DNA from 3 places in the Janthinobacterium sp. HH106 genome. Region 1 is predicted to be linked to each of the others. Evidence: predicted binding sites of a transcription regulator. Region 1 holds the regulator's gene; each other region holds the start of a gene.

Region 1 (10,277 bases):
GGGAATTTTGCGTGACATGGGGGTATCGGGCCGGTGAAAGGCTCCAGTATGCCGCAAGATATGCGCATCACGCATGTCTGGGTGCAAAAAAATCGTTTGCGCAAGGCTAGGCAAAAACCTACCATGAGCCATATTCAATCTTGCGCCGATCACCGGCGCTCACCTGCGAGGCCTGTGATGAGCAAAACCGTATTCGACTGGAATTCCCCCCTGCTGCTGGAAGAACAACTGACGGGCGACGAACGCGCCGTGCTGGAAGCGGCCCGCGACTATTGCCAGGGCAGCCTGGTGCCACGCGTACTCGAATCGTTCCGCCATGGCCGCACGGACGCCGCCATCTTCCGCGAAATGGGCGAGCTGGGCTTGCTGGGCACGACGATACCCGAAGAATACGGCGGCGCCGGCCTGAACTACGTCTGCTACGGCCTGGCCGCGCGCGAAGTCGAGCGCGTCGATTCGGGCTACCGCTCGATGATGAGCGTGCAATCATCGCTGGTGATGGTGCCGATCAATGCCTTCGGCAACGAAGAAACCAAGCAGAAATACCTGCCGAAACTGGCGACGGGCGAATTCATCGGCTGCTTCGGCCTGACGGAACCGAACCACGGCTCCGACCCTGGCAGCATGGTCACGCGCGCGCGCAAGGTGCCGGGCGGCTACAGTATCTCCGGCGCCAAGATGTGGATCACCAACAGCCCGATTGCCGACGTGTTCGTCGTCTGGGCCAAGGACGATGAAGGCGCGATCCGCGGCTTCGTGCTGGAAAAAGGCTGGAAAGGCCTGTCGGCGCCGGAAATCCACGGCAAGGTGGGCTTGCGTACCAGCATCACCGGCGAAATCGTCATGGATGAAGTATTTTGCCCGGAAGAAAACGCCTTCCCCGACGTGCGCGGCCTGAAAGGTCCATTTACTTGCCTGAACAGCGCCCGCTACGGCATCGCCTGGGGCGCGCTGGGCGCGGCCGAAGACTGCTACCTGAAGGCACGCCAGTACACGATGGACCGCCAGCAATTCGGCCGCCCATTGGCTGCGAACCAGCTGGTGCAAAAGAAACTGGCCGACATGCTGACGGAAATCACCATGGGCTTGCAAGGGTGCTTGCGCCTGGGCCGCATGAAGGATGAGGGCTCGCCCGCCGTGGAAATCACCTCTATCATGAAACGCAACAGCTGCGGCAAGGCACTGGACATCGCCCGCATGGCGCGCGACATGATGGGCGGCAACGGCATTTCCGACGAGTTCGGCGTCATCCGCCACCTGGTCAACCTGGAAGTGGTGAACACCTATGAAGGCACGCACGATGTGCACGCGCTGATCATCGGCCGCGCCATCACCGGCATCGCCGCCTTCAGCAACTGATGGACGCCTTGGCTTCCACCCTCGCCTCCACCCTGCGGCCCGCGCCGTTGAGCGGCTTGCGCGTGCTCGACCTGTCGCGCGTGCTGGCCGGCCCGTGGGCCGGACAAATGCTGGCCGACCTCGGCGCCGACGTCGTCAAGGTCGAGCAGCCGGGACGCGGCGACGACACGCGCTCCTGGGGTCCGCCGTATCTGAAAGACGCGGACGGCCGCGATACGGCCGAGGCTGCCTACTTCCAGTGCGCCAACCGCAACAAGCGCTCCTTGTGCATCGACCTGGCTGCGCCTGAAGGGCAAGCCCTGGTGCGCAAGCTGGCCGCCGAATCGGACGTGCTGCTGGAAAATTTCAAGCTCGATGGTTTGAAGCAATACGGCCTCGATGCGGCGAGCTTGCTGGCGCTCAACCCGCGCCTCGTGTACTGCTCCATCACGGGTTTCGGCCAGGATGGGCCGTATGCGGCGCGCGCCGGCTATGACTTCTTAATCCAGGGCATGGGCGGCCTGATGAGCATCACGGGCGTGCCCGATGGCCAGCCGGGCGCCGGACCGCAAAAAGTGGGTGTGGCGCAAACGGACATCCTGACGGGCCTGTACGCCACCATCGCCGTGCAGGCCGCATTGGCCGAACGCGAGCGCTCGGGCCTGGGCCAGCATATCGACCTGGCCCTGCTCGACGTGCAAGTGGCCGCGCTGGGCAACCAGGCCGCCAACTACTTGTGCGGAGGCAAGGTGCCGCAGCGCATGGGCAATGCGCATCCGAACATTGTTCCGTATCAAGACTTTCCCACTGCCGATGGCGACATGATTCTGGCGATCGGCAACGATGGACAGTTTTCGCGTTTTTGCGCCGTCGCCGGCCACCCGGAATGGGCGCAGGACGAACGCTTCGCCACCAACCCGCAGCGCGTCGCGCACCGGGCGGTGTTGATACCGTTGATGCGCCAGACCACGGTCATGCGCACGACGGCAGAGTGGATCAGCGCGTTCGAGGCGCAAGCCGTGCCGTGCGGCCCCGTCAACCGCATCGACCAGGTCTTTGCCGACCCGCAAGTGGTGGCGCGTGGCTTGAAAGTGGAGATGCCGCATCCGACGGCGGGCACGGTGGCGCTGGTGGCCAATCCCGTGCGCCTGTCCGGCTCGCCGGTGCAATACCGCTTGCCGCCGCCCTTGCTGGGGCAGCATACGGACGAGGTATTGCAGCAGTGGCTGGGGTTGGACGGTGCGGAGATTGACGGCTTGCGTGAGCGCAAGGTGGTGTAAATGTTGGTCGTCTGGACGTAGGTCGGATTGGCGCTTGCGCGCAGTCCGACCTGCACAGCCAACAATGTTGTCGGATTACGGCCCGCAGGGCCTAATCCGACCTACGATTCCATTCACTTGAGTACCAGTTTCAATGCCGGTTTTTCACCGTAATCGTCATAGCGCTCATTGATGCCGGCGATGCAAAATGTGATTTCTTCCAGCAAATCAGGCACTTTCGCCTTCATCGCGTCAGCGTCCTGCACCACGATGTCCAGCACTTCGTTCGGTTTCAAACGGAACTGCGTCATGTTTTCATCGTCGCGCAAGTAGCTGAGGCAATCGACCCAGGCATCCATGCTGTTGCCGTAGAACGCGGGGAAACCGAAGGCTTGCACGCATTGCGCGTGAAAGCTCGCTTCATCGGTGATGTCTTTTCCATTCAGGATGGCTGTGGCCATAGTCTTCCTCAGTTCTTCAGCGACAGCACATCCTGCATGTCGAACAGGCCCGTCGGCTTGTCGGCCAGGAAACGCGCGGCGCGCAGGGCGCCGTGGGCGTAGGTGACGCGGCTGCTCGATTTGTGGCTGATCTCGATGCGCTCGCCGATGCCGGCAAACAGCACCGTATGGTCGCCGACGATATCGCCGCCGCGGATGGTAGCAAAGCCGATGGTCGACGGATCGCGTTCGCCCGTCACGCCTTCGCGGCCGTACACGGCGCATTCCTTCAGGTCGCGGCCCAGGGCGCCGGCCACCACTTCACCCATTTGCAGGGCCGTGCCCGATGGCGCATCGACCTTGAAGCGGTGATGCGCTTCGATAATTTCGATGTCGTAGCCTTCGGACAGGCTTTTCGCGGCCAGTTCCAGCAGCTTCATGGTGACATTCACGCCCACGCTCATGTTCGGCGCGAACATGATGGCCGTCTTTTCGGCGGCGGTGGCAATGGCGGCCTTGCCCGCGTCATCGAAACCGGTGGTGCCGATGATCATCTTGATGCCATGCTCGGCGCAATACGCCAGGTGCTGCAAAGTGCCTTCGGGGCGCGTGAAGTCGATCAGGTAATCGGCATTGGCCAGGCCGGCGGCAAGGTCCGACGCGATCAGCACGCCGGCAGGCTTGCCGAGAAAGGCGGCGGCATCCTGCCCGACGCTCGGCGAGCCGGCGCGGTCGAGGGCGCCGGTCAGCACGGCGTCGGGCGCGTTGCTGACCGCTTCGATCAGGATATGGCCCATGCGGCCGCTGGCGCCAGCGATGGCAATTTTCAGTTCAGTCATTTTATTCTCTTACAACAACTTATTTGGTGGGTTCGGCGGCAGGCGTCGGTGCTGGCTCGGCGGCAGGCGCCGTTGCTGGTGCTGGTGCAACGTCAGGCTTGCTCACAGGAATGGCAGGAGCGGCATCGGCCGGTACCGGCACGGCGCTCGGCGCCACGGGCGATGGCACGACGGCGGCAGGCACGTCAGCCTTGGCGACCTTGGCGAATGGCGACGGACCGGCGATGCGGTCGATATATTCTTTCTCCGTCGGCAAGTTGCCGCCTTCGAAACGTTCAACCTTGCCATCCTTGCCGAAGTACACGACCACGCGGCTGCTAGTGGTTTCGCCACTGCCCCGCGCCAGACGGAATGGATAATCCCAGCGGTCGGCATGGAAGATATCGGTCAGCAGCGAAGTGCCGAGGACGAAACGCACCTGGTCGCGCGTCATTCCTACTTTCAACTGGGCCAGCATCTCTTCGGAGACAAAGTTGCCTTGTTGAATGTCAGGACGGTAGGGCGAGAAAAACCACATGAATTTTTGCAGCGGCGTAATGGTGGTCGTTTGTGCGCCCTGTTCGGGAACCAGTTCCTTGCCTTCTTTTTGAGCAGCTGCCGGCTTTTCGCCAAGAATGCCACGGTTGGCGCAGCCGGACACGGCCAGCGCGACACAGACCATGCCTGCCACGACTGGTGCTCGAAATGAAATACGGTGCCAGAGAGATGGCAATACAGCCGGGGTTACGCGCATAAATGACCTCAATTGGATGAACAAAACGCCAGGAGTGACCGGCCCGCCAAAAAAAAGCATATTTTGGCACTCCCCGACAAAACGCTATATGATAAAGCACCTGACCCACATACGAGCAACAAACATGAGTAACAATCCTAGTGATCTCAAGGCAAGCGGCCTGAAAGCCACCCTGCCACGGCTGAAGATACTCGATATCTTCCAGAGTAGCCCGGTACGCCACCTGACCGCGGAAGACGTCTACAAGATTCTGCTGGCCGACAATATGGATGTCGGCTTGGCAACTGTCTACCGTGTTCTCACACAATTCGAACAAGCCGGCTTGCTTAACCGCAACCATTTTGAAACCGGCAAGGCGATTTTCGAACTCAACGAAGGCTCCCACCACGACCATCTGGTGTGCCTCGATTGCGGCCGGGTCGAAGAATTCTTCGACGAAGAAATCGAAATCCGCCAGCAAAAAGTGGCCGAAGAGCGCGGCTTCAAGATCGCCGAACACGCCCTGGCCATCTACGGCAACTGCACCAAGACAGCTTGCCCGCACAAAACAGCCTGACCCACGCCGGCCGTTCCCGCAAGGCGCCGGCCGGCGCAGCATTGAACCGCATCAATGATGGCTGAGCGCGCTCGACAGCAGCTTGGCCGTGATGTCGACGATCGGGATAACGCGCTCGTAAGCCATGCGCGTCGGTCCGATCACTCCCAGCGTTCCCACGATCTTGCCGTTGACTTCATACGGCGCCGTCACCACGCTCATCTCATCCATCGGCACCAGGTTCGATTCGCCGCCGATGAAAATCTGCACGCCCGTCGCCTTGCTCGACACGTCGAGCAGCTGCATCAAGCCCGTCTTTTGCTCGAACATGTCGAACATCTGGCGCAGCGAATGCATATTCGATGACAGATCGCTCACGCTGAGCAGGTTGCGCTCGCCGGAAATCACCATGTCATCGCTATGATCGGCCATCGCTTCGCTGCCCGCTTCCACGGCCGCCTGCATCAGGCTGCCCATGTCGTCGCGCAACTGGCGCAGTTCGCCTTGCAGGCGCACGCGCACGGCGTCGAACGACAGGCCGCCATAATTCTGGTTGATGTAATTAGCCGATTGCACCAGTTGCGCCGGCGTATAGTCGGCTTCCGTCAGCAATAAACGGTTCTGCACGTCGCCGCCGGGAGCGACGATGACGAGCAGGATGCGTTTTTCGGACAGGCGCAAAAATTCAATCTGCTGGAACACGGATTCGCGGCGCGGGCTGAGCACGACGCCGGCGAACTGCGACAGCGACGACAGCATCTGCGCCGCGTTGGCGATGGTTTTTTGCGGCTGCGGCGTCTGCAGGCGCATGCGCGACTCCACCATGTGCTCGTCCAGGTGCCGGACGGTCAGCAAGGTGTCGACAAAGATGCGGTAGCCACGCGGCGTGGGGATGCGTCCGGCCGAAGTATGCGGACTGGACACATAACCGAGCTCTTCCAGGTCGGCCATGATGTTGCGGATCGTGGCCGGCGACAGGTCGAGGCCGGAAATTTTCGACAAGGCGCGCGAACCGACCGGCAGGCCGTCGGCGATATATCGCTCGACCAGGGCTTTCAGCAGTGTTTGGGCACGTGTATCGAGTTGCATGGTGTCTTAGGTAAGCAAATATTCTTTAAACAAGCATATTGTTAAGCAAGCGGCAACGAAAGCGGCCGAACATGCATCAACAGCGCCTATTATGCACGTTCGCCCGTCCGACGGCGATCAATCTTCCAGCTGCCCCTGCAGCCACAGCAGCAATTCATCAAAGTTGGCGCAGATGGCGTCGGGCTGCACGCCGGCGGCCAGATGGGCATCGCTGCCCTTGCGGTTCATCCACACGGCACGCATGCCCGCCCCTTGCGCCCCCGTCACGTCGAAATACAAGTCATCGCCGACATACACGGCCTCATGGGGCGCCACGCCCAGCGCGGCGCAAGCGGCCAGGAAGATGCTGGCGTCAGGCTTGGCGACGCCGAAATCGCTGGCGGCAATCGACACTTTAAAATGCTGCGCCAGGCCGATAATTTCAAGGTCCGCATTGCCATTCGAGATCGAGCCGACCAGCATGCGCTGGCCCATCCAGGCCAGGCCGGGCAAGACATCGTCATACGGCTGCACGCGATGGCGCGCCGCCAGGAACTGCGCGATGGCGCCGTCGACCAGGGCGGGATCTTCGCCGGCGGCCTCAAAGGCGGTCAGCAATCCCGCGCGGCGCAGCTCGATCAAATTGCCATGGAAATGCGGTTGTTCATTGAGCATGGCCAGACGGTGCTGGCGCAACAGCTCGATGGAAAACTGCTGCGCCACCTTGGGCGCATGCGTGGCCAGCCAGTCGTGCAGCAGGGTTTCGGCGGCGGCAATCACGGGCGCGATGGGCCACAAGGTATCGTCGAGGTCGAACAGGATGGCCTTGGGCGGCACGGCAGGTTTTACAGGGGCAAGAGACATGGAACTCACTATATAGATGCCGCGTCACGGTGCGCAGCCCGCAGCTATTGTCGCACCGATCGCCGCCGCCGGCATGGCGGCGCCCCCATGAAATGGGGCCGGGCCGGCGCTTCCCGGCGAAAAATTGTTACAGGGTGATACAAGGCAAGATCATCCGGCTTGCCAGATAGACTAAAATAGGCGCCATTCCAATGCGGCGCCAGCGTCCGCGTTGCGCTACCCAACCTAATTCGTTTTGGAGAATGTATGAAAAATTTGTACCTGCGCTCGATGCTGGCGGCGGCTTGCGCCGTCACATTGGCGGCCTGCGGCGGCAGCGGCGGCAATCTGTATCTGAGCGGCCAAGTCGTCAATCTGGCAAAAGATGGCCTGATTCTGCTGAATGACGGCGAACGCCTGCCTGTCACCTCAGGCCAGACTTCCTTTGTTTTCACCAAGCTGGTCAGCACCGATGACCGCTACGATATCACCATCGCGCAACAGCCAAAAGGCGCCGTGTGCACGATTACCAATGGCGCCGGCAAGGCATCGAGCTATACCGTGACCACGGCCCAGGTGATTTGCGTGACCAATACCTACCCGCTGAGCGGCACGATCACGGGCCTGACCGCCGACGGTTTGACCCTGGCCATCGGCAATATCACCACCAGCCCGCTGAAAGGCAGCACCAGCTATACGTTCCCGAATGTCAATGACGGCATCGCCTACAATATTTCCATCGCGACGTATCCAACGGGCCAGACGTGCAGTTTCGTGGGTTCTGCCAGTGCCAACGGCCGCGATGTCGTCGGCACCATGGGCTCAGCCGCCACGACCGGCGCCGCACTGAACTGCACGGCGCAGTAAGCTACGCGATTCGTCACCACTATATTGGATAGGAGAAATACATGAAGTTATCCTGCCTGCGCCCTATCGCCGCGCTGCTGTTGACCCTGGGATTGGCTGCTTGCGGCGGCAAGGCCTCGTATGATGTCAGTGGCACCGTCAGCAATTTGAACACCGAAGGCCTGGTCCTGGTCAATGGCGGCGATCCGCTCCCGATCAAAGCCGGCCAGACCTCGTTTACCTTTGGCAAGCGCATCGACTATGGCACCGACTACAACATCACCGTGCAGACCCAGCCAGCCCACATGACTTGCACCGTCAGTGGCGGAACCGGCTCGGCCGGTCACTACGTCAGTATCCAGGCATCGGTTTCCTGTGCGCGAAACGCGTACACGGTAGGCGGCACGGTGACTGGCCTGACAGCCGACGGCCTGGTCCTGATCAACGGCAATGCGCAAACCACGGTGGCCAAAGGCAGCACGACCTTCACTCTGGCGTCGCCTGTTGCCGATGGCGACAAGTATGGCATCAGCGTATTTACCCAGCCTACCGGCTTGAAATGCACCGTGGCACCCAACACGGGCGTCGGTGTGATGGGTGAAGCAAACGTGACCACCGTGCAGATCGCCTGCAATCCAGGCTAAGACTGTGGCGCTGGCAGCCGCGACGCGGCTGCCAGGAAGAGATATCACGAAAATCTATATTTGATATTCGAAAGATAAATTGGAGTTATATGTGGCGATGCAGCATAATGCATCTGTCTCCTCCAACTCTTCCAAGAATTGGATTTAGCCCGCTTTCACCAGCGGGCTTTTTTTTGTCCAAAATTCCTCAGGCGGGTTTATCCAAGCCCGGCTGCAGCATCTGCACGATGCTGGAGAAATCCTGCTGCGCATAGCCGGCTTGCGCATGCATCTGGTACAGCTGGCGCACCAGCCCTCCCAAGGGCGTGGGCGCGTTCGCCGACAGGGCCGACTGCTGCGCCAGACCCAGGTCCTTCAGCATCAGCGCCGTGCCGAAGCCGCCCGTGTAATTGCGCGACGCGGGCGTGCCGTCCATGACGCCGGGCCACGGGTTGTACACTTCCAGGGTCCAGTTGCGCCCCGAACTCTTGCCCATGATGTCGGACAAGACTTTCGGATCGAGGCCATGCGCCACTCCCAGGTTCAGCGCCTCGGCCGTCCCCGCCATCAGTATGCCCAGCAGCATGTTGTTGCAAATCTTCGCCACCTGGCCCGCGCCCGCCTCGCCCGCATGGAAGATGTTCTTGCCCATCTTTTCCAGCAGGGGACGCGCCTGCTGCAAGGCCGCCTCGCTGCCGCCGACGATGAAGGTCAGCGTGCCGGCCGCCGCGCCCGCCGTGCCGCCCGAGACGGGCGCATCGATCATGGCAAAACCGCGTTCGCTGGCCGCCTGCGCCACTTGCCGCGCCACGTCGGCGGCGATGGTGCTGCAGTCGATGAACAGGGCACCGGGCTTGGCCGAATCGAGCACGCCGCCTGCCGCCAGGTACAGTTCCTGCACGTGCTTGTTTGCTGGCAGCATGGTGATGACGGCGTCCGCCGTCTGCACGGCCGCGCTGGCGGACGCGGCCGCCGTGGCGCCCGCCTCGACCAGCGACGCCACAGCCGCCGGCGCCAGGTCGAACACGGACACGTGGAAGCCGGCGGCCACCAGGTTGCGGGCCATTGGCGCGCCCATGTTGCCCAGGCCGATAAAAGCGATATGTTGCATATGTGTCTCCTGTTGTTCTTTTAATGCAGGTCGCGCAAAGGATGGCTATCCCATGGCGCCGTGAAATATTCATTGAGATACGTCTCGCTGACCTCGGCCAGGCTGGCCGGCTGCCACTGCGGCGCGTTGTCCTTGTCGATCAGCAAAGCACGCACGCCTTCGCTGAAGTCTGCATGGGCGCAACATTGCACGGCGACAATGAGTTCCAGCTGGAACACTTGCGCCAGGCTCAGATGGCGCGTGCGCTCGCGCATGGCCCACACCAGCGCGGCCGAAGTGGGCGCGCCCTTGTCCAGCGAGTGGGCCGCCTTTTGCAGCCAGACCGAATCGCCGTCATACGCGGCAATGGCGGCCACCACTTCGGGCAAGGTGGGCGCTTGCGTCAGCGCGGCGATGGCGTCGAAGTTAGCGCACACTTCGGACACGGGCAGCATGGAGGCTGGCGCCGAGAAGCCGCGCAGCAGGCGGTCCAGCTGCTCGCTGTTCGCTTGCGGACTGGCTTGCCATTGCGCCAGCGCCAGCGCGTCGAGCACCATGTTCCGTTCTTCCTGGCGCAGGAAATAGTCGCCCAGGCCCGCGAACAGGGCGTCGGCCCCGTTCAAGGGCGCGCCCGTCAAACCCAGGAACAGGCCGCTGCGCCCC
Region 2 (10,277 bases), on a different contig from region 1:
CGGCAAGCCGCCCTCCGCCGCGTGCGTGGTGCAGAAGGCGGCGGGTAGTTCGGCGATGCCGGCCAGGCGCAGCGCGCGGTAGGCGGCAACGTCGTCGGGCGTCAGGGGGCGGACAATGATGGCGGACATGTGGGCGAGTATCGGGCTTCGATGCCAGAAAGTAAACCTTGCGTTGCTGCGTTTTCGACCATAAGATATATCTTATTGCGATATATCTTAAGGAATCATCATGTTCCATCTTCTGCACGGGATGCACCCCGTGCGCGCGGCAGCCCATGGCCAGGGCGATGCGCCAGGCACGCCTGGCCATTCCGTTGCCCGCGGACCGAAAATGTTTGACGCGGGCACCTTGCGCTACCTGGTGCTGCAATTGATCGCCGACAAGCCGCGCCACGGCTACGACATCATCAAGGCCATCGAACAGCGCGCCGGCGGCGCGTATGCCCCGAGTCCCGGCGCCATCTATCCGCTCATGCACGGCCTCGTGGGCCACGGCTACGTGGCCGTCAGCCTCGATGGCAACAAGAAGCTGCACAGCATCACGCCCGAGGGACGGGGTTTCCTGGAGGCGAACCGCGCCTATGTCGACGCGATTGCCGCCAGGGTCGATGCGCCGGCCAGCGCGGACGACGATTTGCGCCACCTGATGCACGAACTGAAGGCGGCCGTGCTGGCGCGCGGGCGCGCGGGCGAGCCGGATGCCGGGCGCCTCGATGCCATCCGCGCCATCCTGCGCCAGGCCCGTACCGATATCGAGGCGCTGGCATGACGGCCGCGCCTGTTCCCTTGCTGACGCCGGCGCGCGAGCGCACGATGCTGTGGCTGCTTGCGCTGACGCAATTTACCGTCATCATGGATTTCATGGTGATGATGCCGCTGGCGCCCCAGCTGATGCAGGCTTTCCACATCGGCCCGGCCGCCGTCTCGGGCGCCGTCTCGGCCTACGCCTGGTGCGCGGGCCTGTCCGGCTTGCTGGCGGCCACGTATATCGACCGCTTCGACCACAAGAAGCTGCTGCTGACCATGTTTTGCCTGTTCACCTTGTCGAACCTCGCTTGCGCGCTGGCGCCGAACTTCCACGTGCTGCTGTGGTCGCGCGCGTTTGCGGGGCTGACGGGCGGCGTGCTGGGCGCCATGGTCATGGCCATCATCGGCGACGTGATTCCTTCCGAGCGGCGCGGCGCGGCCACCGGCATCGTCATGACCTCGTTTGCCATGGCGGCCGTGGGCGGCGTGCCCATCGGCGTGGTGCTGGCCGCGCACTTTGGCTGGGCTTCGCCGTTTTTCCTGCTGGTCGTGCTGTCGCTGCTGGTCTGGCTGGGCGCGGCGCGCGTGCTGCCCTCGCTGACGGCGCACATGGGCGCGGCTGCCACGCCGCTGCGCCAGGTGCTGCCGAACCTGCTGGCGCTGTTCCGCGAGCGGCGCCACCTGAAAGCGTTCTCCTTGTCGATTGTCAACATGACGGCAGGCATGCTGGTCATTCCCTTCATTTCGCCCGTGCTCGTGGGCAATATGGGGCTGGCGCCGGCCGATGTCACCTGGGTGTATCTGGCGGGCGGCTGCGCCACGATCTTTACGGCGCGCCTGATCGGCCGCTGGGCGGACCGGGCCGGCAAGCAGCAGGTGTACCGCTGGGTGTCCCTGCTGTCGATTGCGCCGCTGCTGTTCATGACGCACTTGCCCCAGCTGCCGTTGCTGGGGCTGATGCTGGCGTTTCCCTTCTTTATGGCTCTCGTCTCGGGCCGCATGGTGCCGCTGCAGGCGCTGCTGACGACCATCCCGGAACCGCACAAGCGGGGCGCGTTTCTCAGCGCCAATTCGGCCCTGCAAAGCTTTGGCAGCGGCCTGGGCGCCTGGCTGGGCGGCTTGACCCTGCAGACGGATGCGGCCGGCCACATCAGCGGCTACGGCATCAATGGCTGGCTGGCGGCGGGCTTGTCGCTGTGGACGGTGTGGTGGGTGGCGCGCGTGCGCGGCGCGCCGCCGCAGGGCGCGCCGGCGTAGGGGATTACTGCGTGGCGATGCGCTGCATGGGCGCATTGTCCTTGCGCCATTGTTCCAGGCTGATCAGCTCACCGCTGACGACGTCGTCGACGAGGATGCGCTTGCCATCCTGGGAGACGACGAAACTCTCCCAGCGGTGCGCCGCGTCCGGCGTGTTTTCCACAAAGTTCAGGTCATAGTAGGGCTTGCCATCGATGAGACGCACGTCGGGCGACGTTTCCATCACGGCGCCGTGGGCGCGGCCGCCCGAAGCCTTTTCGATATGCGCCGACCAGGCCTTGATTTCCGGCAATGCCATCAGCGCATCGACGGCGCGCGCGCTCTGTTCTGGCGCCGCCTGGCTGCTCGCGGCCGGGGCATTGGTGCCGTGCGGCGCGCCTTGCTGGTGCAGGTAGAAAGCGCCGAGCCCGGCGGCCAGCAAGCCGGCCAGGATGCCGGCGATGATGGTGGTTTTGGAAGAAGAGGCGCGTGGCTGCATGATGGTGGCGTGAGAAAGAGGGACGATGGCGGCCATGCTAAAGCAAAACGTGCAGGCGGGCAATCGTTGAAATTTCTAAAAAGCAAGACGAAAAAAAGCCACCTTCCGTGGAAGATGGCTCTCGGGGCTGCCGGGCAGGCGCAAGCAGCTTTTGGTCTGCCTGTCCCGTCCCGGCGTGGCGGCTGCGCGCGCCGTCGCCTGCGCGCGCGGCCGCCTGGATTACATCATGCCGTCCATGCCGCCCATGCCGCCCATACCACCCATGCCGCCGCCCATGCCGCCGGCTGCCTTGTCGTCAGCGATTTCGCAGACCATGCAGTCGGTCGTCAGCATCAGCGAAGCGATCGAAGCGGCGTTTTGCAGCGCCGAACGGGTCACTTTGGCTGGGTCCAGAACGCCCATTTCCACCATGTCGCCATACGTGCCGTTGGCAGCGTTGTAGCCGTAGTTGCCCGCGCCAGCCAGGACGGCTGCCACGACGACCGAAGCTTCTTCGCCGGCGTTTTGCACGATCATGCGCAGCGGCTCTTCCATTGCGCGCAGGACGATCTTGATACCAGCGTCTTGATCAGGATTGTCGCCCTTGACCGTGATGTTGGCGCGTGCGCGCAGCAGGGCTACGCCGCCGCCTGGCACGATGCCTTCTTCCACGGCAGCGCGCGTGGCGTGCAGTGCATCTTCAACGCGGGCTTTCTTCTCTTTCATTTCGACTTCGGTGGCTGCGCCAACCTTGATCACGGCAACGCCGCCAGCCAGTTTGGCCACGCGCTCTTGCAGTTTTTCACGGTCGTAGTCCGAGGTCGCTTCTTCGATCTGTACACGCACTTGTTTCACGCGTGCTTCGATCGAGGCAGCTTCGCCGGCGCCATCGATGACGATGGTGTTTTCCTTGCCCACTTCGATGCGTTTCGCCTGGCCCAGTTCGGCCAGGGTCACTTTTTCCAGGGTCAGGCCGACTTCTTCAGCGATCACCTGGCCGCCCGTCAGGACAGCGATGTCTTCCAGCATGGCTTTGCGGCGGTCGCCGAAGCCTGGTGCTTTCACTGCGCAGGTTTTCAGGATACCGCGGATGTTGTTCACAACCAGGGTAGCCAGCGCTTCGCCTTCGATGTCTTCCGCGATGATCAGCAGTGGACGGCCAGCCTTGGCGACTTGTTCCAGTACCGGCAGCAGGTCACGGATGTTCGAGATTTTCTTGTCGCACAGCAGGACGAATGGGCTGTCCAGGACGGCAACTTGCTTCTCTGGGTTGTTGATGAAGTATGGCGACAGGTAGCCGCGGTCGAACTGCATGCCTTCAACGATGTCCAGCTCGTCGTTCAGCGACTTGCCGTCTTCTACCGTGATCACGCCTTCTTTGCCGACTTTTTCCATCGCTTCAGCGATACGCTCGCCGATCGAGTAGTCCGAGTTCGCCGAGATCGCGCCAACCTGGGCGATTTCCTTGGTCGTGGTGCAAGGACGGGCGATTTTCGCCAGTTCTTCGACGGTCGCTGCAACAGCTTTGTCGATACCGCGCTTCAGGTCCATCGGGTTCATGCCGGCGGCAACGAACTTCATGCCTTCGCGCACGATGGCTTGTGCCAGCACGGTCGCGGTGGTGGTGCCGTCGCCAGCGTTGTCGCTGGTGCGGGAAGCCACTTCCTTGACCATTTGCGCGCCCATGTTCATGAGCTTGTCTTTGAGTTCAACTTCTTTCGCTACCGACACGCCGTCCTTGGTGACGGTAGGGGCGCCGAACGAGCGCTCCAGGACCACGTTGCGGCCTTTCGGGCCCAAGGTGACTTTGACTGCGTTGGCGAGGATGTTGACGCCTTCGACCATCTTGGCGCGCGCTGCGTCGCCGAATACTACTTCTTTAGCTGCCATGTTCAATTCTCCTGAGTTTCGGGATGTATCTGTCTACAACGTGGAAACAATTACTTGACGACGATCGCCATGATGTCTTCTTCGCGCATGACCAGCAGCTCATCGCCGTCAACTTTGACGGTTTGGCCGGCGTACTTGCCGAACAGGACGCGGTCGCCCACTTTGACATCCAGAGGACGGACTTTGCCGTCGTCGAGAATCTTGCCATTGCCTACGGCAAGGACTTCGCCTTGATCCGGTTTTTCAGCAGCTGCATCAGGAATGATGAGGCCGGACGCAGTCTTGGTTTCCTGGTCGAGGCGTTTGACGATGACGCGATCGTTCAATGGGCGCAGATTCATACAAAACTCCTTAAAGTTCAATGGATAGGTGTTGCTAAATGAATACATGCCTGGCACAGCGCCAGGCGTGCTTTCAGTGACCGCCGTTGAAAGCAGCCCGCAACGGTCAAGCAAACCCCATGGCATCGGGTGCATGCCGGCGCTGGGCAGTGGTGGCATCGCGGCGTCGCCCGCCGCGTAGCGTTCCCTGCTGTTGCCCGGCAGACACCATCATGTCTTGAGGATTGCTACGAAAGAGTTTGTTAGCACTCTCTACTAACGAGTGCTAATTATAGGGACGGTAGGGGGCTTATTCAAGGGCTTATTCTCCGGGAAGATAAGCTTGGACGTTCTACGCAGCCTGCATTTACGCAGGGTTTGCGCAAACGCAAGCCTCGTTCCCGGGCGTCAGCAACAGGCGCGACTCTAGCATGCCCATCAGGCGAACGGCGTTCCTGTACGCACAGGAAACAGAGTTTTGCTATGGACTTTGATAAGATGATTGCAATTGCATATCAATATTCCCCTGTACCAGAAAGCACACCATGCCATCGACTCTTTCCCGTCCCGCCCTGCGCCTGCTCGGTGCCGCCCTCGTCGGCCTCGCCTGCCTGGGCAATGCCGCCGCGCAAACGCCCACGATTCTCGACGAGATCACCGTGGCGACCCTGACGCCGCTGGAAAAGGACATGCTGCTCAACGAGCTGTTCAACGACCTCAACAAGGACGACGACGACCAGGAAGCGCATGTGTGGGACAACGGCGGCGACCGTGGCGTGCGGGTGAAAGTCACATATAACTTCAGCAACTCCGGCATGACGGAACACAGCCTGAAGGCGCACATCTGCCGCGACCTGAAATTCGTCGTCACGGCGGGCGGCAAGTCGCAAGACCTGAGCCGCCGTACGTGCTCGCAGAACAGCGGCCGTTGGGATGTGCAGGGCAAGGACCCGGCGCCCGTCGTGTATCCGCCCTTCCTGTCCGACGTGACCATCGCCAAGCTGAATGCGAAGGAACAGAAATCCTTGCTGACGGCCGCCGTGCGCACCTTGAAAGATGAAGAGGATGGCAAGAGCCGTGAATGGAGCAACAAGGGGCTGGGCAATGCCGTGCCCTTGCGCGTCACTTTGACGCCCTCGCGGACGGACGCCAAACCTGGCAGCTACCACCGTACTTGCCGCGACTTGACGATGGTGCTTGATGGCAAGAGCGGCAAGCAGGAATTGACGCGCCGCTCGTGCGAAAACCGCTATGGCGGTCTCGATATCGAACCCGATTACGTCGACGAGTAAAACGCTGCCATCGCGGCGCCGGCGGATGCGTGCAGATGGCGAAACGCGCCGGAAAAAGCGTGTATTTCACGGCAACTGACCTGCATTGATGTAAATATGTGTGACAGCGGCGTGATTCGATTGACGCCCATGGAGCGTCCGCCCTATAGTGGCGGGATGATTTCCGAATTCAACGAATTATCCGACAAAATAGGCCTGCTGGCCGAAATGACCCATGCGCTGCGCCGTGAAAACGCGCAACTGCGCAAGGACAATGCCGCGCTGGCCGCCGAGAACGCCCTGTATGTGCAGCGCATGCGCGAGGCGCAGGAGCGGGTCGAGGCGTTGCTGGAAAAAATTCCCGAACTGGTGCAAGCCGGCCTGGAGCAAGCCGCTTCGGAGGCAGGCGCCTATCTTGCCGAGAACGAGAAGGAAGCGTAATGCCGCGTGTCGATGTCAATATCATGGGCCAGTCCTACAGCATGGTCTGCCGCGACGGCGAAGAGCGCGCGCTGCGCGAAGCGGCGATCTATCTCGATAGCAAAATGAAAGCCATCCGCGACGCGGGCAAGGTCAAGGGCAATGACCGCATCGCCGTGCTGGCCGCCCTGGGCGTGGCCGCGGAATTCCTTTCCGTGAAGTCGCCGCAAGGTCCGCTGTCGGAACTGACGATCCTGGAAGTGAAGCAAAAGATCTCGGCCATGCACACAGTATTGGATAGCGCATTGACGCCCCAGGAAAACCTTTTTTAAGCGGACACGGTACGATTTGTCTTTGCGATGCGCGATCAAAGGAGTAAACTTGGGTCTACCCTGCGGTGTTCGCGATTGCCATATATTCCTTGAACCATTTATGCGCATCGGTTGCGAATTTTGTTTGATGGGAGTGAGCGTCGCTCGTTCGACGAACCCGAAATTGAACTAACGTGACCACCTTGAACCGTTTGGTTCGGGATGCCGGCATAGCGGCACAGGCGGGGCCCAATTTGCAGTACAAAAAACGGTTGCAGCATCAGCATGCGCAGCCGTTTTTTTACGCCTGTCGCTTTTATTCTTTGACCTGGGGAATGTAATGAAACAGTACTGGCTGATGAAATCCGAACCCGATGAAGTGAGCATCGACGACCTGATGGCCGCGCCCGGGCACACCATGCCCTGGTTCGGCGTGCGCAACTACCAGGCGCGCAACTTCATGCGCGACGGCATGCAGGTCGGCGATGGCGTGCTGTTTTATCACTCGAGCTGCCCGCAGCCGGGCGTGGCGGGCGTGGCCGAAGTGGCCAGCGGCGCATATCCCGATCACAGCCAGTTTGAAGAGGGCGGCAAGTATTTCGATGCCAAGGCCACGCAGGAACAGCCGCGCTGGATCAGCGTCGACGTACGAGGCCTGAAGAAGACGGCGCTGTTGCCCCTGTCCGAGATGCGCCAGATGCCGGAGCTGGAAGACATGCTGCTGCTCAAGAAGGGCAGCCGGCTGTCCATCACGCCGGTAACGCCGGCGCAATGGAAAGTGATTACAAGCAGGTTACAGGCTTAAACTGTTCATCAGGCAGCGCGGGCCTTGGTGGGCGGCGTGCCCATCACCTGGCTTTTATACGCCCATACCAGCAGCGCGATGGCGCCGACGATCATGGGCAAGGACAGCATCTGGCCCGACGTGATCGGCACGCCCAGCCACACGACTTCCCAGTCCGGCGTGCGGAAGTATTCCGTGAAGAAGCGCGCGCAGCCGTACAGCAGGGTGAACATGGCGCCCACGGCCATGCGCGGGCGCTGCTTGCGCGCATACAGCCACAGGATGATGAACACCAAAATGCCGTCGACCAGCATCTGGTAGATCGGCGACGGGTGCACGGGATACGGAATGCCCGGCCATTGCATGGCCCACGGCAGGGTGTCCGGGGCGATGCGGCCCGGCAGTTCGGCATTGATGAAGTTGCCCAGGCGACCGGCCGCGTAGCCGAGCGGCACCAGCGGCGCGATGAAGTCAAGCACGTCGAACAGGTTGCGGCCCGCCTTGCGGCTCCACAGGTACATGGCCAGGATGACGCCGAGGAAGCCGCCATGGAAGGACATGCCGCCATGCCAGACCATGAAGATCTCGAGCGGATTGTGCAGGAAGTATTCGGGACGGTAGAACAGTACTTCGCCCAGGCGCCCGCCGATTACCACGCCCAGCATGCCGTAGAACAGCATGTCGTCGAGGTCTTCCTTCTTCCAGCCCAGCACGGCGATATGCGGCTGCTTGATGCGCACGCGGCCCAGGATAATGAACAGGGCAAAGGCCAGCACATACATCAGGCCGTACCAGTGCACGGCAAGCGGGCCGATCTGGATGGCTATCGGGTCGGGCATCGGGTGTATCAGCATGGGGTTTCTTTCTTTGTTTAAAGCCAAGGTTGCGTAGTATGGGGGCGCTGGCGGTTTTTTGCCTTAGCGGCCACTTAATTTAATCGGCGGCAGCGCTGATCTGCTTGTGCAGCAGCGCCAGGAAACCTTGCAGCACGGCGGACGGATTGTCGCGGCGCCAGGCCAGGCCAGTTTCCACCAGCGGCGTGGCGTCCTGCAGCGGCCTGTATTCTACGCCCGGGCGCATCAGATTCGATACCGATTGTGGCACAAGCGCGATGCCCATGCCAGCCGAGACGAGGCTGACGATGGTTTGCATCTGGATCGCTTCCTGGCCGATCTGCGGCGTGATGCCGGCCGCGCGGAACACGCCGAGGATGGCGTCGTGCAGGGCGGGCGAGATCGCGCGCGGAAAAATAATCAGGGGCAGGGGCGGCAGGTCGCGCAGGCGCACGGCGCCCGGCGTGTTCAGGATGGCGAGGCCGGACGGTGCGGCCAGCACCAGCGGCTCGGCCAGCACGGGCAGGTAATCGAGCGCCCCTTTCGCCTTCTCGGGCAGGGGCGGGATCAGCAGGCCCGCATCCGTGCGCCCGGCCAGCAGTTCATCGAGCTGCAAGTCGGAAGTGGCTTCCTGCAGCGCGATCTGCACCTGCGGATAGGCAGTTTGATACGCGCGCAGCAATGGCGGCAGCACGCTGTAGTCGGCCGAGGAGACAAAGGCCAGGCTCAGGCGGCCCGCCTCGCCCTGCGCGGCGCGCCGCACCAAGGCGGGCAAGTCTTGCGCCTGCGCCAGCAGCCGGCGCGCCTCGGGCAGCAGGGCCGTGCCGGCCGGCGTCAGCTGCACTTCGCGGCGCGTGCGCACGAACAGCGGTGCGCCCAGCTGTTCTTCCAGGGCCATGATGGTTTGCGACAGGGGCGGCTGCGTCATGTGCAGGCGCGCGGCGGCGCGGCCGAAGTGCAGCTCCTCGGCGACGGTGACGAAATAGCGCAACTGGCGCAGTTCAAGGTTCATATGCGTTTCCATGCAGATTGAATGCTGTGATATGTAAAACGACTCACAGGCACGTGCATCATATATTTGACAGTGGGGCGCGCGCAAGGCAATCTGGCGTACCCCCACTGCATGCAGGGTTTTGCTGGAAATCCGCGCAGTCAGGCATCAATCATCCTTGGAAGGACCCCATCATGCCGCAATACCGCTCCCGCACCACCACCCACGGCCGCAACATGGCTGGCGCCCGCGCCCTGTGGCGCGCCACCGGCATGAAGGATGGCGACTTCGACAAGCCGATCATCGCCGTCGTCAACTCGTTTACCCAGTTCGTGCCCGGTCACGTGCACCTGAAAGACCTGGGACAGATGGTGGCGCGCGAGATCGAGGCGGCCGGCGGCGTGGCCAAGGAGTTCAACACCATCGCCGTCGATGACGGCATCGCCATGGGCCACGGCGGCATGCTGTATTCGCTGCCGTCGCGCGACCTGATCGCCGATTCCGTCGAATACATGGTCAATGCCCACTGCGCCGACGCCATGGTCTGCATCTCGAACTGCGACAAGATCACGCCGGGCATGCTGATGGCCGCCATGCGCATCAATATCCCCGTCGTGTTTATTTCCGGCGGGCCGATGGAAGCGGGCAAGGTCGTCAAGGTGGTCAACGGCACGCAGAAGATCATCAAGCTGGACCTGGTCGACGCCATGATCAAGGCGGGCGACAGCACCGTCTCCGACGCCGACGTGGCCGAGATCGAACGTTCGGCCTGCCCCACCTGCGGTTCGTGTTCCGGCATGTTTACGGCCAACTCGATGAACTGTCTGACGGAAGCGCTGGGTCTGGCCCTGCCCGGCAACGGCACCATCCTGGCTACGCACTCGGACCGCCAGCAGCTGTTCCTGCGCGCGGGCCGTCTGATCGTGGAACTGGCCAAGCGCCATTACGAGCAGGACGATTACTCGGTGCTGCCCCGTTCCATCGCCACCAAGGCCG
Region 3 (10,277 bases), on a different contig from region 1:
GCAGGCAGCATGGCGGAGGGCGGATGCATCATGGCAAACAGCGCGGCGCCGGTGCCGATGGCCTGCCAGGCCGGCAGCGAACGGCGCAAGCCGCCCTGCAGCAAGCCGCGGAAAATGAATTCCTCGCACAGGGGCGCGGCCAGCACGCCCAGGGCCAGCAGCCACAGGCTGTCCCACGAACTGCCGCCCGCTGCCGCCGCAGGTGCTTGCAGCACGAGCGTGCAGGCGATGCCGCAGAGAGCCGATACGGCCGCGCCTGCCGTACCCCAGCGCCAGGGGTGCCGGCCTCGTGTCATGCGCGGCACGCCGGCCGTCTTGCTGCGCCAGTAGACCAGGCGCAGCAGCACATACGTGAGCACGCCAGCCACCTTGTCCTTGAGCAGGATCAACAGCAGGATTTGCAGAATAAAAAACAGCATGGCGGCGATCAGGCCGTCGGCCGCCGTCACCCTGGCCGGCGGCGAGGCGGACGGGTCGAGCAGGTAGGGCACTTCATCGCGTGCTTTTTGCCACAGGGCCACGGCCAGCGCCGCCGTCAGCACGACAAACACCAGTTGCTGCGCCAGGCTGCCGGCCGCCAGCGCGACGATGTACAGGCCGGTCAGCAGCAGGTATAGATACGTGTAGGCCGGCCGTATCTTTACCGCCGCCTCGGTGGCCAGCGGATCGCTGGCAAACACGCCCAGCGCCACGGCGATCGCCGAGTACAGGGGGATGCCGGCCAGGGCCAGCAGCATCAAACCCGCCATGTCCCACCGCCAGGCGTCTTGCCAGGCCAGCGCCGCGCTGAACAGGATCAAGGGGTAGAGCAGGGCCAGCGCGGCCCACAGCTGGGCTTTTTGCCGCAGCGCCTGGTCGACGGCGACGGGAAACGTGTACAGCAGCCACAGCGCGCCGCCTTCCTTGTTGAGGGTCTGGAAGGCCGACATCATCAGCACATAAGTGCCGAGGAAAAAGCCGGTAGAGGCCAGCAAGACGGGGCTGGAAAGCAGCTCGTGCAGGTCGCGCGCCTGGCCCGAGAACAGGGCCTGGCCACCGAGGATCAGTAAAGGCAGCAACAGGGTTTGCACGAGAAAATTGCGGTCGCGCAGCAGCAAGGTCAGCTCGCGGCGCTGGATCACCGTGCCGGGGCGGGCGCGCCACTTGCCAGCGGACTGGTTCGCAGGGGAGCGCTTGCGGCCGGCCTCGCGCTGGCCCGCGCCCACCACGCCGTGGCGCAGCTGGCGGCGCAGCAGGGCCATGCCCAGCAGCATCAAGCACAGGCATTGCGCCAGCAGCAGCACGGCCGGCAAGGCCGCTGCCGCACCTCGGGCATTGAGCAAACTCACCAGCAGGCCCGGCGCCGTCCAGCCGGTCCAGGCCGGCATGGCCGCCGCCCACGCGTGGGCAAAGCCGCCCGTGCCCATGCCGAACGACATGCCCATATACATGGGAAACAGGCCGGCCACCGACAGCAGGGCCTGCAAGTTGCGCAGCTGCGCAGGACTGAGCGACAGGCGCAAGCCCGTGTCGATCAGGGTACGCAACATGGCTGCCAGGGCCAGCAGGAGCAGGCAGGCAAACAGCCCCGACAGCGGCGAAAACCAGCCCTGGCCCGAATACCAGGCGATCATGGTGGTGCCGGGCCACAGCACCAGCAGGCCGAGCGGGTTGACCAGCGTGCGTTCGAGCACGCGCGCCCACAGCAGGGTGCCCTTGTCGACGGGCAGGGTGACCAGCCATTCCAGGTCCCAGTCCGGCTTCGACAGTTCTCCCATGCCCAGCGGCAGCAGCAGGCTCACCAGCCACAGCAGCGCCAATTGCAAGGTCAGGGCGCCCGCCAGTGCCGCACTGAACGGTTGCTCGATCAAGTGGGCGATGACGGGCGCCATCACGCGCTCGCCTGCCTGCAGGCTGCCCTTGGCCTGGCAAACGGCCACCTGGTCGAGCAGGCAATGCATGTTCAGCAGGTTGTGGCGGGCGATATTGCCGGAGGCAAATAGCATGGGCAAGACCAGCAGCGCGCCCAGCAGCCAGCGTCCTCGTTTCTTTCCTGGCGTGGCGGGCCGGCTCTTGCCTCCCCGATGGAACGCCAAGCCCTTGCCGCTGACGTTGAGCAGGCGCTGCAGGCGCAATCGGGTCAGCAGCCAGACGGCGCGCCAGGCGGTGGGTGGCGCCGGTGTCATGCGGTGTCGTCGGTGAGTTGTAAAAAGAGGTCTTCCAGGCTGCCGTCGCTGGACAGCTGCTGGCGGATCTCGTCCAGGCTGCCCGTGGCGACCAGGGCGCCACGGTGGATGATGGCAACCCGGCTGCACAGTTTTTGCGCCATGTCGAGCAAATGCGTGGACACAAAAATGGTGGTGCCGGCCGCGGCGATGCGCAGCAGGCGTTCCTGCACGTCGCGCGACGCACGCGGGTCGAGGCCGTTGATCGGTTCATCGAGGATCAGCACGGCGGGATCGTGGATCAGCGCGCACGCCAGGCCCAGCTTTTTCTTCATGCCCAGCGAATAATTGACGGCGAAATCCTCGCTCGCCTCGTCCAGGCCGAATTCCGTCAGCAGACGCGCCGTGCGCGTGGCCGCCTCGGCACGTGGATAGCCATGCATTTCGGCCACGAATTGCAGGATTTCACGTCCCCGCAAATAATCGTAGAAGATGGGATTGTCGGGCAGGTAGCCCACCTTGCGCTTGACGGCGGCGCCATCGCGGTGGCAATCGAGGCCATCGATCAGCACGCGCCCGCTGCTGGGCACGAGGATGCCCATCAGCATGCGGATGGTGGTGGTTTTACCGGCCCCATTCGGGCCCAGGAAGCCGAAGACCTCTCCTTTGCCCACTTGTAAGGTCAGCGGCTTGACGGCCTCGAACGTGCCGTATTGTTTGGACAAACCTTCGAAGCTGATCATGGTGCCCCCAGGGCGGCCAGCAGGCGCCGCTCGCCATCGGGCGTGAGGCGCAGGGCACGGCTGTCGAGTTCGCGCTCGGCCCAGCGCCGGCGCAGGGCCAGCTGCAGCAGGGCCGCCCCCAGCGCCCCGCCCAGGTGGGCGCGCCGTTCGCTCCAGTCCAGGCAGGCACAGGCAAAGCGGCGGCGCTGACGCTGCAATTGCGGCACGTCGATGCCCAGCGCCGCCATGCCGGCCGCACCCGCTTCCGACAGGCAATATTCGCCTTCGCCATCATCGTCGAGCAGCCAGCCTTGCGCGTGCAACTGGTCGTGCATGGCGACGGCGACCGTGCCGGCCATGTGGTCGTAGCAGGTGCGCGCATGGCGCAAGCGGTCCGGCGTGGAGGGTGTAAACGGCGTTGCGGGCACGCCGGCCACCACCAGCAGCGCTTCCAGCGCCCGCGCCACCTCCGTACTGGCCAGACGGTAGTAGCGGTGCTTGCCCTGCGCCAGCATCGACAGCAAACCGTCGTCGCGCAAGCGCGCCAGATGGGCGCTGGCCGTCGAGGCGCCTACCTCGGCCAAGGTGGACAATTCCGTGGCCGTGCGCGCATGGCCATCGAGCAGGCTGCACAGCATGCGTGCGCGGGCCGGTTCGGCGATGGCGCCGGCCAGTTGCGCCAGGCCCATGTCGGCCGAGGGAAGTTTGTCATCCATGATTCGTCCGTGGGCGAAGTGTTGTGGTGGAAGGACCAGCATACTCGTGTCCCCACATCACTGCAATGGAATGCGCATGCCGCTCGCCGACCCTTTTTCCGCCGTCACCCACGCGGCGCCGTATGACTACTATCGCCGCCTGGCGGAAGGCCCGCCGCTGCGTTTCGAGGCGTCGCTCGATTGCTGGCTGGCGACGGGCGCGGCCGGCGTGCGGGCCGTGCTCGAGCATCCTGCTTGCCGCGTGCGCCCGGCAGGCCAACCGGTACCGGATACGCTGGCAGGCACGCCGTGCGGCGCCATCTTTGCCGAACTGGTGCGCATGAACGAGGGCGAGCGGCATGCCGTGCCGAAACAGGTGCTGGCGCGCGCGCTGGGCCAGGTGGACCTGGCTCGCCTGCACGGACGGGTGATGCAGTTTGCCGGCGACCGCGTTCCCGGCAGCGCCGCGCAGCTGAACGAGGCGATTTTTGAGCTGCCCCTGTTCGCCATGGCGGACTTGCTGGGCTTTGCGCCAGCGCAATGGCCGGCGCTGGCCGCCTGGACGCGCGACTTTGTCGCCTGTTTGTCGCCGCTGAGCAATGGGAAAGAATTGGCCGGCGCGCAGCAAGCGGCCGATGCCTTGCTGCACGGTTTTACCGTATTGCTGCGCGAGGCGGATGCCTTGCCCGGCAGCTTGCTGCACGACATCGTGACCGGGGCGGATGCCGTCGGCTGGCGGGCGTCTGGCGGCGTGCTGGCCAACCTCGTGGGCTTGCTGTCGCAGACGTGTGACGCCACGGCCGGCTTGCTGGGCAATGCAGTCGTGGCCTTGCGCGCGCAGCCGCAGTTGTCCGCGCAAGTGCGTGCTGCGCCTTTGCTGTGGCCGGCCATGCTGCGCGAAGTCAGCCAGCATGATCCCGCGATCCACAACACGCGCCGCTACACGGCCGATGCCGTGGAATTGCCCGGCGTGCGCATACCGGCCGGGCAGACGATCGTCGTCGTGCTGGCCAGCGCCGGCCAGGCGGAGTCGGGTTTTGGCCATGGCCGCCACGCCTGTCCGGGCCAGTCCATCGCGCAGACGATTGCCACGGCATGCCTGCAGGCATGGGCCGACGGGCTGGAAGACATGCCGCTGGCCTGGTCGTACCGGTCTTCGCTGAATGCCCGCATCCCCGTTTTCAGCACTGGAGAAATAGCATGATTGCCGTGATTTTCGAAGTCTGGCCCAGCGCCGAAGGACGCCAGCAGTATCTGGATCTGGCGGCCGCGCTGCGTCCCTTGCTCGCTGACGTCGATGGATTCATTTCCATCGAGCGCTTCAGCAGCCTGAGCGAGCCTGGCAAACTGCTGTCGCTGTCTTTCTTTCGCGACGAAGCGGCACTGGCGCAGTGGCGGCAGCTGGAAGCGCACCGCGCGGCGCAATCGGCGGGCAGGCACGGTGTGTTCGACGACTACCGGTTGCGCATCGCCGGCGTGGTGCGCGATTACGGCATGCTGGAGCGCCAGCAGGCGCCTGCCGACAGCCAGCGCCGCCACGGTATTTAGCGGGGCAGCGCGCCCTGCGTAATCTTGACCTTGACCCGGTAGGTGGGCGCGGCCGCGTCCAGGGCGGGCGGCGTGGCCGGATCGACGTCGAGCAGGGTGAACGTCAGGTGGTTGACGGTCACGGAGCTGGCGGCGCCGGGCATGGACTCGGACAAGACGATGTCGGTGGCGCCCGCGCTGTTGAGCAAACTGAAACTGTAGCTGACGTAGCCTTTCCACACGCACACGGCGCCCTTGCGGCAGCGGCTGTCGTTGACGCGCTCGAGTTTCAGGGTATCGGTGGCCGTGATGGCGACCTGTTCGCCCGGCGAGAGCACGTGGGTGACGCTGCGCGGCGTGTTTTCCGCGTCGCCGGCGCTGCCGGCCGCGCCGCAGCCCGCCAGCACGGCCAGGCAGGCGATGAACAGGGGGAACAACCACGTTCGGTACGATTGATGTAGATAGTGCATGTTTTTCCTTTCAGGTGAAGCGTCCCGGCGTGGCGTCCACGCGTGGGATGAAAATGATAATAACAAAATGATATTTTTCTGGCGCACTATTGGCGCGCTGCCGATGAATTGACGCGCCGGCCACGCGGCGCGCCGATTACTGCGTAGAATGGCTGTTTTGAAAATCAGGAAACAACCATGAAAAAAACCGACCTGGCCAAAAGCGATGCCAAGAAACTGATGGGAAAGATGAATGTTCCCGGCGCCGGTGCATTCGGTAAGGAAGCGGTGGTCGTCGACCGCCGCGAGCAGCGCAAGCGCGATCAGGCGCTGGGCCTGGTGCCGTTCGCCGTCAAGCTGAACAGCGATCTGGTGTTGCAATTGCAGACCCTGGCCAAGGAGCGCGGCGCGGATCTGAATGAATTGGTCGCCGAGCTGATCACCAAGGGCTTGGCTGCAGCATAAGGGCTGACAATGTTTATCTGTTGATAAATATCATTTATAAAACTAAAAGGCGCCTTGCGGCGCCTTTTGCATTGCGGCATTGCTTGCGATTACACGTAGGCCGCCAGCGCGCCCTTCATTTTCTTCAGCGCCGCCACTTCGATCTGGCGGATGCGCTCGGCCGATACGCCGAACTCTTCCGCCAGCGCGTGCAAGGTGGCGCCGGAGCCGTCGTCGTTGGCCAGCCAGCGCGCTTCGATGATGCGGCGCGAACGGGCGTCCAGCTTCGACAAGGCCGTTTCCAGACCTTCCGATTGCAGGCGCGTCACTTGTTCCGCTTCCAGCACCTTGGTCGGCTCGCTTTGCTCCGACGACAGATAGGCGATCGGCGAAAACTTGTCGTCTTCATCGTCGGTCGGCGACTCCAGCGCGATGTCGCGGCCGCTCAAGCGCGTTTCCATTTCGATCACTTCTTCGCGCTTCACGTCGAGCAGCTTGGCCAGCGCATCGATCTGCTTCGGCGTCATCGCATCGAGGCCCGTCTTGTGGCTGCGCAGGTTGAAGAACAGCTTGCGCTGTGCCTTCGTCGTCGCGACCTTGACCAGGCGCCAGTTTTTCAGGATGTACTCATGCATCTCGGCTTTCACCCAGTGCATGGCGTACGACACCAGGCGCACGCCCTGGTCCGGATCGAAACGTTTCACGGCTTTCATCAAGCCGATATTGCCTTCCTGAATCAGGTCGGCGTGCGGCAAGCCATAGCCCAGATAGCCGCGGGCAATCGAGACCACCAGGCGCAGGTGCGACAGCACCAGCTCTTGCGCGGCGGCCAGGTCATTTTTTTCGCGCAGGCGTTTCGCCAGCGAAATTTCTTCGTCGTGGGTCAACATGGGCAGACGGTTCACGGCCGAAATATAGGCGTCGATATTGCCCAGATTGCCAGTGAACCCGAGGCCCAGCGCATTACTTTTGGTCGGAACCAATGCGGATGTTGCGGACATCATAGTCATGTTTTCTCCCTCGTAGTCTTGCTTTGTTCCAGTTGGCCACATCACACGATGTGGCCCGATTGTCTGTTCTGTTTTGCGTATTCGGTCTTGCACTTTGCAGATCGCGGCACCATCTTCATCTGGCGTCCATGGCGGTTCTGCTGTTGGTATGTCCCTATATTAGCACTCTCTGCCTGAGAGTGCCAATCAGCACATTTAATCGTCCTGATAGCCTAAATGCTATGGTGATTTAATGCTTGATATATATCTCTGAACAGCGCGAGATAGCGCTTTACGACAACATGGCCAGTCTACGGCCTCTGGCTGAAGCGAGCCTTAAGAATACTTGCTAAATATCAAGATAACAGCAGATGGGGATGGCGAGGCGCATGGCGGCGCCAGGAGCGCCGCCATGGAAAGGAAGGTCAGTTCAGGCGCGCCAGGTGGCGCTGTACGCAGAGGAAGGCGCCGATCAGGCCCAGGCCGGCGCTGACGGCCAGCAAGCCGGCCATCGGCAGCGGCGCCAGCGGCACCAGCTGAAATTCGGACGCATACAGGCGTGCAAACTCGGCAATCGCGGTATTGAGCGGCTGCAAGGCCAGCGCCACGGCGCCCAGCGCCAGCGCACCGGCGCACAGGCCCAGCAGGGCACCCGTGTAATAGAAGGGGCGGTGGATGAAAGTATCGGTGGCGCCGATCAGTTTCGAGATGCTGATTTCATCGCGCTGCTGCATCACTTGCAGGCGGATGGTATTGAAGACCACGGCGATGACGGCCACGCCCAGGGTGATGGCCAGCAGCAGCAGCACCAGGCGCAGCACGCCCAGCAGGGCCGCCAGGCGCTTGACCCAGGCCGAATCGACTTGCGCCGATTCCACGCCGGGCAGGTGGCGCAACTGTTCCGCCACGGCATCGACGTCCTGCGCTTCGCTGGCGCTGCTGAAGGCGTCGAGTTTCAGCACATAGCTGTCGGGCAGGGGATTGTCGCCCAGGGTGCTCAGCACGTCGGCCAGGCCGTTCTTGTTCTTCAGCGTATCGAGCGCCTGTTCGCGCGGGATGAAGACGATCTTCGCCTTTTGCTCGCCGACGATCTTGCGCATGGCGCTGGCCAGGGCCACGGCTTGCTCGCGCGGCGTGTCGATCTTCAGGAAGACGCTGATTTCCGGGTCGACCGACATCTGTTCCGACATGGGGCGCACATTGTCGAGCATGGTCAAGCCGGCGAACGGCAGCGACAGGGCGATGGCGACGACGAGCACGTTCAACAGGAAGCCGCCTGGCGACTTGCGCAAGTGAATCAGCGCCGAACCGAGCGCGAAGCGGTGTTGACGGAACCAGCCTCTCATGCCTGTTCTCCCTGCGCATCGTCCTGGTCGGGGGCGGGCGCGAAATCGGGATCGGGTGGCGCGAAGACGGGCGCCTGCGTGGCCTTGTCGATGGCGACCAGCTGGCCGTTCTTCAGGTGGATCACGCGGGCGGCGGCGTCGAGCATCTGTTCGTCATGGCTGGAAATGAGGCAGGTCACGCCCACCGAGTGGAATGCTTTGAGGGCGTCGAGCACCTTGTTGGCGCTGGCGCGGTCCAGGTTGGCCGTCGGTTCGTCGGCCAGAATGATCTGCGGCCGGTTGACGATGGCGCGCGCGATCGATACGCGCTGCTGCTCGCCGCCCGACAGCGACAGCGGACGCGCCATGGCGCGGTCCAGCAATCCCACCTTGTCGAGCGCGGCGCGCGCGCGCTGCTCGGCGGCAACTTTATGCGCGCCGACGACGAGCAGCGGCAGCATGACGTTGGCCAGGATGGAGCGGTCGTTCAGCAGTTTTTGTTGCTGGAAGATCAGGCCCATGTTACGGCGCAAAAACGGCACGCCGGCCGGCTTGATCTTCGCCATGTCCTGGCCATTGACGATCAGCTTGCCCGACGTGGGGCGTTCCATGGCGGCGATCATTTTCAGCAAGGTGGACTTGCCGGCGCCGGACGGGCCGGCCAGGAAGACCAGCTCGCCCTTGGCAATACTGAGCGAAATGTCGCTGAGCGCCACGGCGTCGGGGGAGTATTGCTTGGAGACGTGCTGAAATTCAATCATGTATAGGCTTATCCGAGCAGCGCTTCGACAAATTCGGCAGCCACGAAAGGCTGCAAGTCTTCAATTTTCTCACCGATGCCGATGAAATACACGGGCACGGGGCGCACGCGGGCAATCGCCGCCAGCACGCCGCCCTTGGCGGTACCGTCCAGCTTGGTGATCACCAGGCCGCTCAGCTGCAGGGCATCGTCGAAGGCCTTCACTTGCGTGAGGGCGTTCTGGCCCGTGTTGCCGTCGATGACGAGCAGGGTTTCATGCGGTGCGCCCTCCATGCCCTTGCCGATCACGCGCTTGATTTTCTTCAATTCTTCCATCAAGTGCAACTGCGTCGGCAGGCGGCCGGCCGTGTCGACCATGACCACGTCGATGCCGCGCGCCTTCGCCGATTGCACGGAGTCGTAGGCCACGGCGGCCGGGTCGCCCGATTCCTGCGAAATCACGGTAACGTTGTTGCGCTCGCCCCAGACCATCAGCTGCTCGCGCGCGGCGGCGCGGAAGGTGTCGCCCGCGGCCAGCAGCACGGACTGGTTGTTCGACTGCATGTGCTTGGCCAGCTTGCCGATGGTGGTGGTCTTGCCCGCGCCATTGACGCCGGAAATCATCATCACCAGCGGCTTGTGGCGGCCCAGCTCGAAGCGCTTTTCCAGCGGCGAGAGCAGCTCGATCAGCAGCACTTTCAGCGCGGCCTTGACGGCGGCTGCGTCGAGCAGCTTGTCTTCCTTGACCTTTTTCTTCAATTCCGTGAGCAGGAATTCGGTGGCGTCGATGCCGGCGTCGGACATCAGCAGCGCCGCTTCCAGCTCTTCGTACAGGGCGTCGTCGATCTTCGCGCCGACGAACAGCACGGACAAGGTGTTCGAGGTTTTCGACAGGCCCGCCTTCAGGCGCGTCATCCACGATTTTTTCTCGGGTTCGGCGGCCACGATCACTGGCACGAGCTCGGCCGGCGCGCCGCTCAGGGGCGTAGCGGCAGGCTGCGGTGCGGGCGGCGTGGCGGGAAGGACGAGGGGCTCGGCTGGTGCGGCCTCGGGAGCGATGGTTTTTTTCTTGAAGAAACTAAACATGGATGTGTGGTGGCGGGTGCTGACCTAAGGCCCGGCGGCGCCGGACACTGTGTTACGGGCTATTCTACCAGAGCGCGCCCGGCCCTTCATGCTTTACTGTTCGATTGGCAACATTGCGTGCCTATCCACGGAGATCGCCGCAGTTGTCGCGCTTTTC

Evidence for each region. The regulator HrcA, encoded in region 1, represses chaperone genes, less so after heat shock. The targets are predictions, from matches to a motif close to TTAGCACTCNNNNNNNNNGAGTGCTAA.
Region 2: a site for HrcA is predicted at 4,935-4,961, ahead of groES (co-chaperone GroES). Genes of this name have one in related genera too.
Region 3: a site for HrcA is predicted at 7,151-7,177, ahead of rpoH (RNA polymerase sigma factor RpoH). Genes of this name have one in related genera too.

The regions. Positions count from the first base shown of each region.
Region 1 is NZ_LRIC01000048.1:118,932-129,208, reverse strand. Features, by position in the region: gene JAB8_RS18115 (LysR substrate-binding domain-containing protein) at 1-18, opposite strand, end outside; gene JAB8_RS18110 (acyl-CoA dehydrogenase) at 178-1,359, shown strand; gene JAB8_RS18105 (CaiB/BaiF CoA-transferase family protein) at 1,359-2,618, shown strand; gene JAB8_RS18100 (barstar family protein) at 2,732-3,058, opposite strand; gene dapB (4-hydroxy-tetrahydrodipicolinate reductase) at 3,067-3,876, opposite strand; gene JAB8_RS18090 (outer membrane protein assembly factor BamE) at 3,896-4,537, opposite strand; gene fur (ferric iron uptake transcriptional regulator) at 4,734-5,165, shown strand; gene hrcA (heat-inducible transcriptional repressor HrcA) at 5,217-6,233, opposite strand; gene JAB8_RS18075 (HAD family hydrolase) at 6,351-7,076, opposite strand; gene JAB8_RS18070 (hypothetical protein) at 7,323-7,922, shown strand; gene JAB8_RS18065 (hypothetical protein) at 7,964-8,545, shown strand; partial or broken gene mmsB (3-hydroxyisobutyrate dehydrogenase) at 8,733-9,641, opposite strand; gene JAB8_RS18055 (enoyl-CoA hydratase/isomerase family protein) at 9,656-10,277, opposite strand, start outside.
Region 2 is NZ_LRIC01000016.1:51,806-62,082, forward strand. Features, by position in the region: gene JAB8_RS08600 (GNAT family N-acetyltransferase) at 1-129, opposite strand, end outside; gene JAB8_RS08605 (PadR family transcriptional regulator) at 230-769, shown strand; gene JAB8_RS08610 (MFS transporter) at 766-2,004, shown strand; gene JAB8_RS08615 (hypothetical protein) at 2,009-2,518, opposite strand; gene groL (chaperonin GroEL) at 2,702-4,351, opposite strand; gene groES (co-chaperone GroES) at 4,402-4,692, opposite strand; gene JAB8_RS08630 (hypothetical protein) at 5,217-5,963, shown strand; gene JAB8_RS08635 (DUF904 domain-containing protein) at 6,120-6,383, shown strand; gene JAB8_RS08640 (cell division protein ZapA) at 6,383-6,694, shown strand; RNA gene ssrS (6S RNA) at 6,749-6,926, shown strand; gene JAB8_RS08650 (EVE domain-containing protein) at 7,014-7,478, shown strand; gene lgt (prolipoprotein diacylglyceryl transferase) at 7,487-8,311, opposite strand; gene JAB8_RS08660 (LysR family transcriptional regulator) at 8,391-9,302, opposite strand; gene ilvD (dihydroxy-acid dehydratase) at 9,476-10,277, shown strand, end outside.
Region 3 is NZ_LRIC01000030.1:215,866-226,142, forward strand. Features, by position in the region: gene JAB8_RS14000 (CPBP family intramembrane glutamic endopeptidase) at 1-2,165, opposite strand, end outside; gene JAB8_RS14005 (ABC transporter ATP-binding protein) at 2,162-2,887, opposite strand; gene JAB8_RS14010 (helix-turn-helix transcriptional regulator) at 2,884-3,582, opposite strand; gene JAB8_RS14015 (cytochrome P450) at 3,659-4,765, shown strand; gene JAB8_RS14020 (antibiotic biosynthesis monooxygenase) at 4,762-5,109, shown strand; gene JAB8_RS14025 (hypothetical protein) at 5,106-5,558, opposite strand; gene JAB8_RS14030 (hypothetical protein) at 5,736-6,002, shown strand; gene rpoH (RNA polymerase sigma factor RpoH) at 6,092-6,991, opposite strand; gene ftsX (permease-like cell division protein FtsX) at 7,396-8,316, opposite strand; gene JAB8_RS14045 (ATP-binding cassette domain-containing protein) at 8,313-9,056, opposite strand; gene ftsY (signal recognition particle-docking protein FtsY) at 9,065-10,120, opposite strand.